Linked DNA regions of Armatimonas rosea. The protein of the gene in region 1 binds, or shares a complex with, the protein of each later gene. Links are inferred from orthologs where the notes say so. Each region holds a gene or a part of one and is shown in the gene's direction. Other genes may lie near its edges.

Region 1 (5,665 bases):
GGCGCGACATGGCGGGATTCAAGACATCCTCGACCACCACCACATGGCGGCTCTCCACGGGCTCATCGAGGTCCTTGAGGATCTTCACCACGCCGCTCGCCTTGCTCCCCGTGCCGTAGGTGCTCACGGAGACAAAATCAAAAGCGAGGGGGATATTGATCCGCCGCACAAGGTCGGCCATGAACAGGGTCGAGCCCGTCAGCACTCCCACCAGCAAGAGGTCCTTGCCCTCATAGTCGCGCGCGAGCTGTGCGCCCAGGGTGCTCACCCGTGCCGCGATCTCTTCTTCGGTAATCCGAATGGTCTCAATGTCTGGATGCATGTCTTCCTCAGTCCGCTACAAGGTCAAACCAGTCCACATCGCTCAGCACCACCTTGGGGGTCGTGCTCCCGACAGGAAGCTCGTAGAGGTCGTACGCCGTCTTATCGGCAGTCGTGGGGCGGGGCGAGAGGAACAAGACCGTCTTGTTGTCCTCACTAAACCGGGGGCGGGCGACCTCGCCGCTCACCAAGCGCCGGGTCTGCAGGCCCGGCCCCTCCGCCAGCCAGAGGCCACGGGGCAGGGAGGCAAAGACCACTTTCTTGCCATCGGGTGAGAGCGCGGGCCAGAGCGCGGCCCCATAGACCGGTGTCCCGCCGAGCGGTGGCACGGGGGTCCAGGCAGTGCCCACCGCAAGATTGCAGACTACCAGCGGTGCCGAGCCCGCCTCGCGCCCTAGCGAGACCGCCGCCAGATAGGTCGAGCGCGCATCCGGCTGGGTCACCGCCGCCAGTGACTTCCAGCGCCCGTCGGCATCCACCAGAGCCGTCCCCGCCTGCGCATCCACCGAGAGCGTCGTCACCCCCGGAGCAGCCCCCACGCGCGTGCACCCCAGATAGAGCGTCCGACCATCCGCACTCCAGGAGAGCGAGACCAGGCTCCAGTCATTGAGGGTGGTCGCCTCGCCGCCTGCGACACTCGCGCCGATCTCGGTGATCCCGCGCCCTTGACGGTCTTTCAGGGAATCGGTGCTAAAGAGCTTCTTCTGCCGTCGCCCGGTGATATCGCTTAAAAAAACGGTGACGGGCCGGGTCGCGAGGTTCCCCTCCGTCTCGGTGCTGGAGGTCTTGGTCCAGACAATCCGGCGCCCGTCGGGCGAGGCCGCCCAGAGTGTCCCGGTGGCTCCGCCGAGCTCAAGCACCTTCCGCGACTCTTTCCCATCACGGCTGGCGCTGTAGAGTGCCCCGCCCCGCTGGAAAATAAACCGCTCGGCATGCGCCGCGCCGGTCAGCACAAGCGCCAGACCCATGGCAACCAGACTTTGCACCTTCATTTCGCCCCCCAGTGTACCGTATTTTGGCCCCCAATAAAGGTATAATTTCGCCTATGATGCTCACCGACGACCAGCTTGCCGCCTTCCACGACCAGGGTTTTCTGATCCTCCCCAGCTTCTTCAACGACGACGAGATGGCGGGCTACAAGGCGGACATGGACCAGATCCAGGCCCTGCGCGAGGCCAAAGAGCCCGTGCCCTACCTCTGCCAGCTCCCTCACCTCGGTCCCCTGATTGTCCACCCTAAGACCCTCGCGATGGTCGAGCAGGTGATGGGGCCCGGCTTTGCCTTCCACCACCTGCACGCCAGCCGCCAAGGCCCCGGCACCCCCGGCGCGAACTGGCACCAGGACTACGAGCAGGAGCCCCAGGTCAACCGGAGCCACATCATGGTCCATGTGTTCTACTACTTCAACGGCCTCAACGGCGAGGTTGGGGACCTGGTGGTGCTGCCGCGGACCCAGAACACGGTGATCGCCAACGGAGCGCTGGGGCACCTGGGCCAGCAAGTGCTCCCCGGCGAGGTGGTTGTCGATGATCTTCCGCCCGGCTCGGCGGTGCTTGTCTACTCCGCGCTCTGGCACGCCCGCCGCGCCAAGCCCGGCGGCGAGGACCGCGTCCGCTACTTCGCCGATGCGTCGTACTGCCAAGCGGGAGTGAAGTGGCCGTCGTATCACAATGCCCAGTGGCGCGAGATCCTCGCCGCCGCCCGGGAGAACCTGGGCCACGAGACACTCTTCGCCGACGACCACTTCTTCGATGTGCGGGCCGGCAAGGCGGCGTGGCGCGAGCGGCAGGGCAGTTTAGTGCTTGATATACTGCCTACTGTATGAGTGCTCCACGAACCGCCTCCCTCTCCCGCCAGACCTCCGAGACCGATATCACGCTCTCGCTCGACCTCGACGGCGATGGCTCCAGCCAGCTCGCCACGGGAGTGGGATTCTTTGACCACATGCTCACCCATGTCGCGCGGCATGGGCTGCTCAATCTGCAGATCACAGCAAAGGGCGACTACCATATCGACGACCACCACACGGTCGAGGATGTCGGAATCTGCCTAGGCCAGGCGCTGAAGGCAGCCGTCGGCGATAAGAAGGGCATGACCCGCTACGGCGATGCGACCGTCCCCATGGACGAGTCCCTGGTGCTGTGCGCGCTCGACTTCTCCGGGCGCGGCGGCGCACATATCGCCCTCGAGTTCCCCGACACCCGTATCGGCACCTTCGCGGTCGAGCTGGTCGAGGAGTTCTTCCACGCCGTCGCCCGTGAGGCGGGGCTAAATCTTCACATCCGGCTGATTGTCGGCAAGAACGCCCACCATATCGCCGAGGCTACGTTTAAGGCCTTCGGGCGGGCGCTGCGCCAAGCGGTCGCGCTGGATAGCCGTGTCACTGGCATTCCCTCGACCAAGGGCGTGCTCTAGATGATCGCGCTGATCGACTACGGTGTGGGCAACCTGCGCTCGGTGGAGAAGGCGTTCGAGTCGCTCGGCCACGCCATCAAGGTCACCAGCGATCCCGCCGAGATCGCCGCCGCCGACAAAGTGATCTTGCCCGGTGTGGGTGCGTTTGGTGCGGCGGAGAAGACCCTGCGTGCACGTGGCCTGGAGCAAGTCGCCCTCGATGCCGCGCACTCGGGCAAGCCCTTTCTGGGAATCTGTGTCGGGATGCAGCTCCTCTTCGACACCAGCGAGGAGATGGGCGAGCACCCCGGCCTCGGCCTCATCCCTGGCCGCGTCCAGCGCTTCCCGGACTCTCCCGGCATCAAGATCCCACAGATCGGCTGGAACGCGCTGAGCTTTCCCAAGGCGAGCCCGCTCATGGCCGGCCTAGAGCCCGGCGCGATGGTCTACTTTGTCCACAGCTTCTACTGCGCCCCCGAAGACCCAAGCGTCGTTGCCGCCCAGACCGAGTTCACGCTGACCTACTGCTCTGCGGTCTCCGTCGGCAATATCTTCGGTGTCCAGTTCCACCCCGAGAAGTCCGGCAAGGTGGGACTGCAAATTCTCGACAACTTCGCGCGGCTTTAAATCCGCCGCTGGGTGCGGGCTGAGGAACAGATTCAGTAGCCCGGCATGGGCTTTGCGGCGGAGGAACGACGCCATTGCAGACGCCGGTTTCAACCGGCGGTCTTGAGAGGAGGTTTGAGATGCAATTACAGCAAGCGGAGAGGTCGTTGCCAGAGACGACTCTGAAGCGTTTCTTTTGGCTCGCGCTGTTTATTTTCGCTCAGGCTCTCCTCCTCGCCTCGTTCTTTTCTCCTCTTCAACAGTCCGCACGGATACTGGCTTGCGATATGGTCAACATTGTGGTGGGAATTCTGATGTACTGGCTAACCCCAAAGTGGAAGCTGCATTATAGGATTTTTGCCTATGTCGGAGTGATGACGCTCCTGTTTCTACTCATGGAACGTTTCATAGCAGCGGGGAACTTCGTGCCGGGAATGGGGCGCATGTCGGCTAGATTCTTGCTGCCCTTGCTGATGGTGATTATTATCTGGCCGCTGGCATCACTGCGGGACAAGAACTCACAGCGGGATAAAAAATGCGACAAGGAAATCGAATGGGACTAGAGATAATTCCCGCCATTGATCTATTTGGCGGGCAGGCGGTTCGTCTGCGAAAAGGCGATTTTGGGACGAGCGAGAAAGTGGCCGACGATCCTATCGCGACCGCGCGGGGGTTTGAGCAAGCCGGCGCGACACGGCTACATATCGTCGATCTAGACGGTGCCAAGACCGGGGAGGCGACCAACCATCCGGTGATTAAGGCGATTCTAGCGGCGGTGAGCATCCCCGTGCAGGTGGGCGGGGGGCTGCGGACGCCGGAGAAAGTTGGGGCGATGCTGGCGCTTGGGGCGAGCCGGGCGATTGTCGGGACGAGCGCGGCGGGCAACCCAGAGGCGATCGCGGCGATCCTGGCGCAGTACGGCGAGCAGGTGATTGTCGGGGCCGATGCCAGCGACGGTTTTGTCGCGACCCATGGCTGGAAAGAGACCAGCGGCGAGCGCGTCGAAGACTTCTGCAAGCGCATGGCGGCGCTGGGCGGGCGGCGCTTTCTCTTCACCGATATCGCCCGCGATGGCATGCTCGAAGGGGTCAATGTCGAGGCAACCGCAGCCCTCGCTGAGGCAGTCGGGCTACCCGTGATCGCATCGGGCGGTGTGGCCGGAATCGCCGATATTGAGAAGCTCACTGCCGTGCAACAAAGCGGCGTAGAAGCTGTCATAGTCGGCAAAGCGCTCTACGCGGGACGGCTATCGCTCGCCGATGCCCTGCGGGTAGCACGAGGATAGACCTATGGGACCAGGCGAGACATTTGCGTTTATTTTTTTCACCATCTTCGGCTTTGCAGGATTCAATGCCATGCTCAAGCACCGCCTAAAGATGGCGGAGATAAAGATGCGTGGCATCCAGTCAAACGATGCCTCAACCCAGGCTGCAATTGAAGAGCTCCGCAACGAGGTGCGCCAGCTCCGCGACACGACCATGCGCTACGACATGTCCTTCGACGCCGCCCTCACCCGTATGGAGGAGCGTGTCGACCGCATCGAGACACGCACCTACACCACCACCGCCGCCAACGACCCGCTGGCACGCCTGAGAACGGAGCAGTAGCATGGAAGCCTTCATGATCCTGGGGGTCATCTTCGTGGGGCTTGTCTCCATTATTGGGGTCCTTGCCTGGCACAAGCAGGAGCTGGAGAAGATCCGTGCGCGCAAGGGGGGCGAGGGTACGGTGCAGCTCAGCGATGAGCTCCGCGCGGAGCTCAATGCGCTCAAGGAGCAGGTTCTGGCCCTCCGTGACACGACCACGAAGTTCGATCTCTCCTTCGATGCCGCGCTAGACAGCATGGAGGCGCGGGTCAAGCGGGTCGAGGAGCGCCAGCTCACGCAAGGCTATCAGACAAGCGACGATGCCCAGAAGCTGACCGTGGGGCGCTAGGCCATGCAGGAAACCAAACCCCTCCCCAAGCGCAAGTGGGTTCCCAGCGGTCTGATTCGCAGTAAAGAGCTGAGCGAGCTCAGTGGCTTGGCGGCGAGCCGCCGCTACCCCGGCATCTTCTGGGGCCACAACGACAGTGGCGACTCGTCGCGCTTCTTCGCCCTCCGCGCCGATGGCTCTGTGGTAGCGGAGATCGAGGTGCGCGATGCCAAGAACCACGACTGGGAAGATATCGCCCTTGATGGCAAGACACTCTATATCGCCGATATGGGCAACAACGACAACAAGCGCGATAACCTCTGTGTCTACAAGCTCGACGAGCCCAATCCCAGCAGAGGCGACCAGAAAGTCGATGCCACCAAGCTGCGTGTCGCCTACCCCGACCAGAGCGAGTTCCCCCCCAAGAAAG
Region 2 (5,634 bases), 1.3 Mb from region 1 along the record:
GAGCAAGTGGGTGCTCTATCTTCCCAACTCAGGCCACGGCATGGAAGACCGCGGGCGGCTGCTGACTACTCTCTCCGCCTTTGCGCGCACCCTGGCCGCAAAGAAAAAATGGCCCGCTCCCCGCTGGAAGTGGACAGCCACGAAGCGCACCGCGGAGCTCTTGGTTGAGAGCGATGCCCCGCTGACCTCGGCGCGAATCTTCCGCTGCACCTCCGCCACCACCGACTTCCGCGACTCTAAGTGGACATCGGAGGAGATCACGGCCGCGGGGAGGCAGGCCCGGGGGCGCTACCAAGCCCCAGAGACCGGCTTCGCCGCCTGCTACGGGGAGCTGACCTACGAGCTGGAGCCCGGAAAGCCCTTCACCCTGGCAACCCAGATGCAGATCCTGGGGCGCTAGCGAGCCGGGTATGGAAGGCCGGGGATTGAAAGCCCCGGCTGCACTTTGGGGAGCGTCCCGGGGACGCGTGGAGCGAGCCTGTTTCCGCGTCCTCGGGACGCTTTTTTTCGGGAGCCGGGGATTTTAATCCCCGACTCTCCTGGAAAATTAAATCTTTATCCGTAGGAATACGGGTTTATGCTTGTATATAGTGTTAAACATAGGTTGTCGTGGGTAGCATGCTGTCATCGTGGGCTATCTTAACAATAAAGACAAATTTGTGGCGGCAATGATGGCGCTGTCCACTCTCGGCCTCTTTGGAGGTTTTTGTGCGGTGACGGTGGCGGGGGCCAAGCGCGCCCGCGCTGAGTCGCTTCGTCAGACAGTCCTTCAGGCACAGCCAAAAGGCCCTCGGGTCGAGGGCCTGGGAGCACTGGTTCTAGGGAGCTTCACGCTGGCACTGAGCCGGCGCATGCTACGCGGGTAGGGTCTCGGGGGGCATGCCGTGGAGCGTCCGGGGCGGGAGTGGGTCTTTGTAGGCGATCCCGTTCTTGACAAAGCCGCCGTTGGAAAGATACCAGCGCCCGCTCTTGGCGACCCCTGCGGCAAAGTCGAGGCGGTCCTTGGCGCGACCCGTTGCATCGCAGCTAAAGCTGGCTGCTGCTAGCTCTTGCCACTTGCCGTCGCTGGTGCGCACCCAGCTTGGGCCGAACTCCGCCAGACGAAGAAGCTGCCCGTTATCGCCCCAGAAGTTCTCGTTGAACGAGTACAAGCCCGAGAGGTAGCTGCCGTCTTTGGGCGCACGGAAGCGGGCGATCAGGCCCCAGCTACGCTTCTCGGGGAACCAGAAGTAGCCTGAGTAGACGGTCAGTTGACGGATGCCGACATACTCGGGCTGGGCGTGGACGAGAAACTTATAGGTCGTGTCCTTTTTCCATGGGTAGACCAGGTGGCTGTGCCCGCCCGTCCCCTCGTTGCCAAAGCCACTCGCCACGACACCGTCGCCCTTGGCTAGGAGCTTCACTTGGTCTTCGTCGGCGACTTTACTGCGGTCCACGCCCTCGTTGCCGCTGTCCCAGATCGAGAAGATGATCCGCCGCTCGGTGGGGCTGTTGACCTGAATCCCAAAGTAGCCGCGCTTAAACCCGCAGGCCATGTAGTACGAGTGCAGTGGCTCGGTGCGGACGGTGACTTCGTTGTAGAACCACTCCGCCTTAATCTCTTTATCGAGCGCGTAGCTTAGGTGCACCGAGGCCGCATTCTTGCGTTCCTTGAGGTTAAAGTGCGCGTCTTTGGCGGCCGGACCCGAGAGTAGCAGCGCCTCGGCTTTTCCGCGTACCGTGAAGCGCCAGTAGCCAGTCGTGACGGTGACCGTCTCTTTGGCACCGACAAAGCGCTTGCCGGCACCACGGGGCATGCGGATACCCTCTGCGGGCACTTTTTCGACAAACAGCTCGCCTTGCCTGCCTTCCAGGTCGAGGGTGAGGGAGCCGGCTTGCTTGAGCTCGCCGTACCAGACCGTGACCCCTTGCTCTTCGTAGGCGGTGAAGGCGGGGACACGTAGGGTGGATTCTTGTTTCATACTGTCCCAATAATTCGCCGCGATAGAATGAAAGTCATGCTAACCCGCCGGATTATTCCCTGTCTCGATATCAAAGAGGGCCGCGTCGTCAAGGGCGTCAACTTCCTGGGCCTGCGCGATGCGGGCGACCCGGTGGAGCTTGCCGCGCGCTACGATGCCCAGGGCGCCGATGAGCTGGTCTTTCTGGATATCACGGCCTCATCGGACAAGCGCAGCTTAATCTTCGAGCTGGCCAGCCGGGTGGCGGAGCAGGTCTTTATCCCCTTCACGGTCGGCGGCGGGATCACCTGCGTGGACGATGTCCGGCGCATGGTGGCCACGGGTGCCGATAAGGTCTCGATCAACTCCGCCGCGCTCAAGAACCCCGACCTGATCCGTGAGGCTAGCGAGCGCTTCGGGAGCCAGTGCATCGTGGTTGCCATTGACCCAAAGAAAACGGGCAACACAAAATCGGGCTGGGAGGTGCACTCGCACGGCGGGCGGACGCCCACAGGAATCGACGCGCTGGAGTGGGCGGAAAAAGTCGCAAAGCTCGGGGCGGGCGAGATTCTCCTCACCTCGATGGACGCTGACGGCATGAAGACCGGCTACGACCTGCCGCTCACCCGCGCGGTCTCCGAGCTTGTGCCCATTCCCGTGATCGCCTCCGGCGGAGCGGGGACCCCGCAGCACCTAGTCGATGCCGTCACCGAGGGCCGCGCCGATGCAGTGCTCCTCGCCTCCATGCTCCACTACGGCGAGTACACGGTCGGGCAGCTCAAAGACTATTTGGCAGAAAATGGCGTCGCGGTGCGGAAGCTGTAAAATACTGTTATGAACGCAACCCAAACCCGCCGTTTCCAAGACCTGCATCTGCGTCATGTTCAAGGTGAGGTTCTGTCTGCCGATGACTTTGCGTTCTATCAAACGACCTTAGCCGAGCTGGATGCCCAGGAACTTAGCGAAGTGAGAGCCCATCAGGGGGGCGTCGAGCTGCGTATCCAGGAGCTAGAGGCTGAGCTTTCACGTTTGCAGGAGCGTGGAAGTCAGCTACGCGAGCAACTTTCCCAGCTCCGCCAGGCTCCCCAAGTTCATACGGCGTAGGACATGGCACATCTGAACATCAAGCGGGGGGCGAGCTGACAGTTGATCACTACCAGCCACTCTCCGCACAAGGCACCGATGATCTAGAAAACCTTGTTTACGCTTGCTTTCGTTGCAACCTCTACAAAGGAGATTTTTGGGGTGGCAACCATCCGGAAAGCCAAGCACGCGTTCTTCATCCTCGGCAAGATCGTTTAGAAATACACTTTACACTTGATAGTTTTAGTGGGTTATTGGTAGCTATTACATCTCTTGGTGGGTTCCATATTGCGCTTCAACACTTAAATCGCGAGGCGCTCGTATTTCGTCGCCGAGAAGAGGTAACTCAGCTTGCCTACCAAACTCTTCTCGAAGAAATGATCGTTCGGCAGCAGGAGCTGCTTCAACTTTATGAGGAGCGCCTTCGATTCTTGGAGGAAAATCTATGACCGACCTTAGCGCTTTTATCGCGGCGACGCCGCTGGCGGATACGCATGAGCATCTTCATAGCGAGGAGAAATTTCTCGCCGAGTCGCCGGATGTCTTGCAGGACTTGTTTGACCACTACACCCAGGCCGACCTGCGGGTGGCAGGGGCAACGCCTGAGGCGCTGAAGAAGCTGACGGATGCGAGCGATCCGGACTTGGCAGGGCGCTTTCTAGGCGTTCGCGCAGCCTGGGAGGCGATCCAGCACACCGGCTATGGCCAGGCAGTGCGGCTGACCGCAAAGCGTGTCTATGGCCTTGACGAGCTTGTCCCCGAAGCGCTCCCCGCGGCGCAGAAAATTGCGGAGAGCTTTCGCAGACCGGGCGAGCGGCTACGGCTCTTGCGAGATATTGCGAATCTTTCCTATGTCCAGATAGATGATTTTCGCTGGGAGTGCACGCCCAGCGACGATGGCTTTTTCCAGTACGACATCAGTGTCGTGGGGCTCGTCCAGGGCAACGTACCCGAGGGCTGCACGACTCCTGACGCCGTTCGGGAGCATATCGGCGCTCGCTTCGCGCAGTGGGCACCCAAAGCGATTGCCATCAAGAGCCAGCATGCCTACAATCGCACGCTGCTCTGGCAGGCGCGCACCGACAGCGAGATCGCGCCGCTTTTAGGGAAGACGGAACACACGGAGTCGGAGAAGCTCGCGCTGGGGGACTGGATGTTTTCCCGGTGCATTGAGGAGGCGACTCGCCACGAGCTTCCGATCAAGATCCACACGGGCTACTACGCCGGTCATAGCTACATGCCCATCGAGCGGGTGCCCTCGGGGCTGCTGACCGGCCTGCTACGGGCCTACCCCGCGGCGCGCTTTGTGCTCATGCACACGAGCTATCCCTACGGCCACGAACAAATTGCCCTCGCCAAGCACTTTCCCAATGTTTTCCTGGATCTCTGCTGGGCCTGGAGTATCGACCCGTACGCCACCCGCGACTTTGTGCGCCACGCCATCCACGCGGTTCCGGCGAATAAGCTCTTTGCCTTTGGCGGCGACTCGTTCTGGCCCAATGTGGCGGTAAGCTATGCGTTTCAAGCGCGGACATGGCTCACGCGGGCGCTCCAGGCCGAGGTAGACGAGGCGCTCCTCACGGAGAAGCAGGCGATTGCCGTGGCGGGGCGCTGGATGGGCGGCAACCAGGCGGCGTGTTTTAACCTGCCTCAGTAGGTAGGCGATAGAGAAAGTAGGAGGTTTGTGACATGAAACGTGGGGAGATCGTTCGCGCGCTGGAGCTGGCCTACACCACCGAGAGCTTGGTCTGGGTGCGGAGGGCCTTTGATGGCCGGCCATGGCGTGGGTTTGTGGTGGGGGTTTCCGAGACTCTGGTGGTCTTTCATGTGCTGAGCTCGGGGACCATGCGGCTCAATGGCTACACCGCCATACGCCTCAAGGACATTCAGGAGTGCACCGAGGACGATACCTTCGCCCCGACTGCACTCAAGCTCATGGGGGAGCGCCCGAGGCCCCAGCCCGACCTGCTCTTTGTGGATATTCCCGGCCTGCTCTCGTCGGTGGGGGCGCACTTTCCACTCCTGGAGGTCTACCAGGAAAAGACCAATCCCTCGTTTTATATTGGGCGTGTGGTCGGCTTTGGGAAGAAGAAAGTCCACTTGCAAGCGGTCTCCCGTGGCGGCGAGTGGGGCGATATCCATAAGTTCTCCTGCGCCGATATCACCCGAATCGACTTTGGCGATGGCTACGACCAAGCACTGTGGCTCGTCGCACGCCGCCAGCCGCGCAACCTCCCAAGGCAAAAATAGGTCAGGGCCTGGAAGTCCCTGCCCGGGTACCCTTTGGGTGCGCCTTCGGCGAAGCGGCCCGAGGCCGCACCGAATTCCCCGCGGGCCCGGCCCGCTTGACGCGAAGCGTCGCCTAGGCAGGGACTTTCAGCCCTGACAAATCCCATCTGATACCATAACTATCCCATGACTAGCTTTCCTATTGAGACGCTTCGCTTCGACGACAACGGGCTGATCCCGGCGATTGTGCAGGATGTCAACAACCAGACCGTCCTGATGCTCGGCTTTATGAACCACGACTCGCTGCTCCGCACGGTCAACGAGGGCAAGGTCTGTTTCTGGAGCCGCTCACGGCAGAAGTTCTGGCTCAAGGGCGAGACCA

The links.
Region 2: the proteins of hisH (region 1) and hisF are in contact, whole or in part, in a crystal structure (PDB 6RU0), measured with the Thermotoga maritima proteins. The link is inferred for Armatimonas rosea from one-to-one orthologs. Residues at the interface, in WP_004080484.1 of Thermotoga maritima: Asn15, Arg18, Arg22, Arg117, Leu118, Pro119, His120, Met121, Gly122, Trp123, Asn124, Asn134, Gly135, Tyr136, Tyr138, Val140, Tyr158, Glu180, Lys181, Ser182, Ser183, Lys184, Ile185; in WP_004080486.1 of Thermotoga maritima: Met1, Leu2, Ala3, Arg5, Ser40, Glu41, Asp45, Glu46, Ala70, Glu71, Ile73, Asp74, Ile75, Pro76, Phe77, Asp98, Lys99, Ser122, Gln123, Glu161, Thr195, Leu196, Asn247, Arg249, Glu251.

The regions. Positions count from the first base shown.
Region 1 is NZ_JACHGW010000001.1:1,499,353-1,505,017, reverse strand. The notes cover bases 1,540-4,539. They hold hisH (imidazole glycerol phosphate synthase subunit HisH), read left to right. Parts: upstream 1,540-2,736; coding sequence 2,737-3,342; downstream 3,343-4,539. Other genes in these bases: hisA (1-(5-phosphoribosyl)-5-[(5-phosphoribosylamino)methylideneamino]imidazole-4-carboxamide isomerase), read left to right, coding at 3,875-4,539; HNQ39_RS06940 (hypothetical protein), read left to right, coding at 3,462-3,884; hisB (imidazoleglycerol-phosphate dehydratase HisB), read left to right, coding at 2,143-2,736; HNQ39_RS06955 (phytanoyl-CoA dioxygenase family protein), read left to right, coding at 1,540-2,146. Also shown: hpt (hypoxanthine phosphoribosyltransferase), read right to left, coding at 1-322; HNQ39_RS06960 (TolB-like translocation protein), read right to left, coding at 330-1,313; more of HNQ39_RS06955, read left to right, coding at 1,367-1,539; more of hisA, read left to right, coding at 4,540-4,606; HNQ39_RS06930 (hypothetical protein), read left to right, coding at 4,611-4,928; HNQ39_RS06925 (hypothetical protein), read left to right, coding at 4,930-5,256; HNQ39_RS06920 (hypothetical protein), read left to right, coding at 5,260-5,665. UniProt on the Escherichia coli protein: IGPS catalyzes the conversion of PRFAR and glutamine to IGP, AICAR and glutamate. The HisH subunit catalyzes the hydrolysis of glutamine to glutamate and ammonia as part of the synthesis of IGP and AICAR.
Region 2 is NZ_JACHGW010000001.1:178,868-184,501, forward strand. The notes cover bases 913-3,881. They hold hisF (imidazole glycerol phosphate synthase subunit HisF), read left to right. Parts: upstream 913-1,997; coding sequence 1,998-2,765; downstream 2,766-3,881. Other genes in these bases: HNQ39_RS00755 (DUF3472 domain-containing protein), read right to left, coding at 913-1,961; HNQ39_RS00765 (hypothetical protein), read left to right, coding at 2,775-3,044; HNQ39_RS30780 (HNH endonuclease), read left to right, coding at 3,080-3,472; HNQ39_RS00775 (amidohydrolase family protein), read left to right, coding at 3,469-3,881. Outside these bases: HNQ39_RS00745 (PhoPQ-activated protein PqaA family protein), read left to right, coding at 1-400; HNQ39_RS00750 (hypothetical protein), read left to right, coding at 630-866; more of HNQ39_RS00755, read right to left, coding at 855-912; more of HNQ39_RS00775, read left to right, coding at 3,882-4,680; HNQ39_RS00780 (hypothetical protein), read left to right, coding at 4,713-5,273; hisI (phosphoribosyl-AMP cyclohydrolase), read left to right, coding at 5,439-5,634.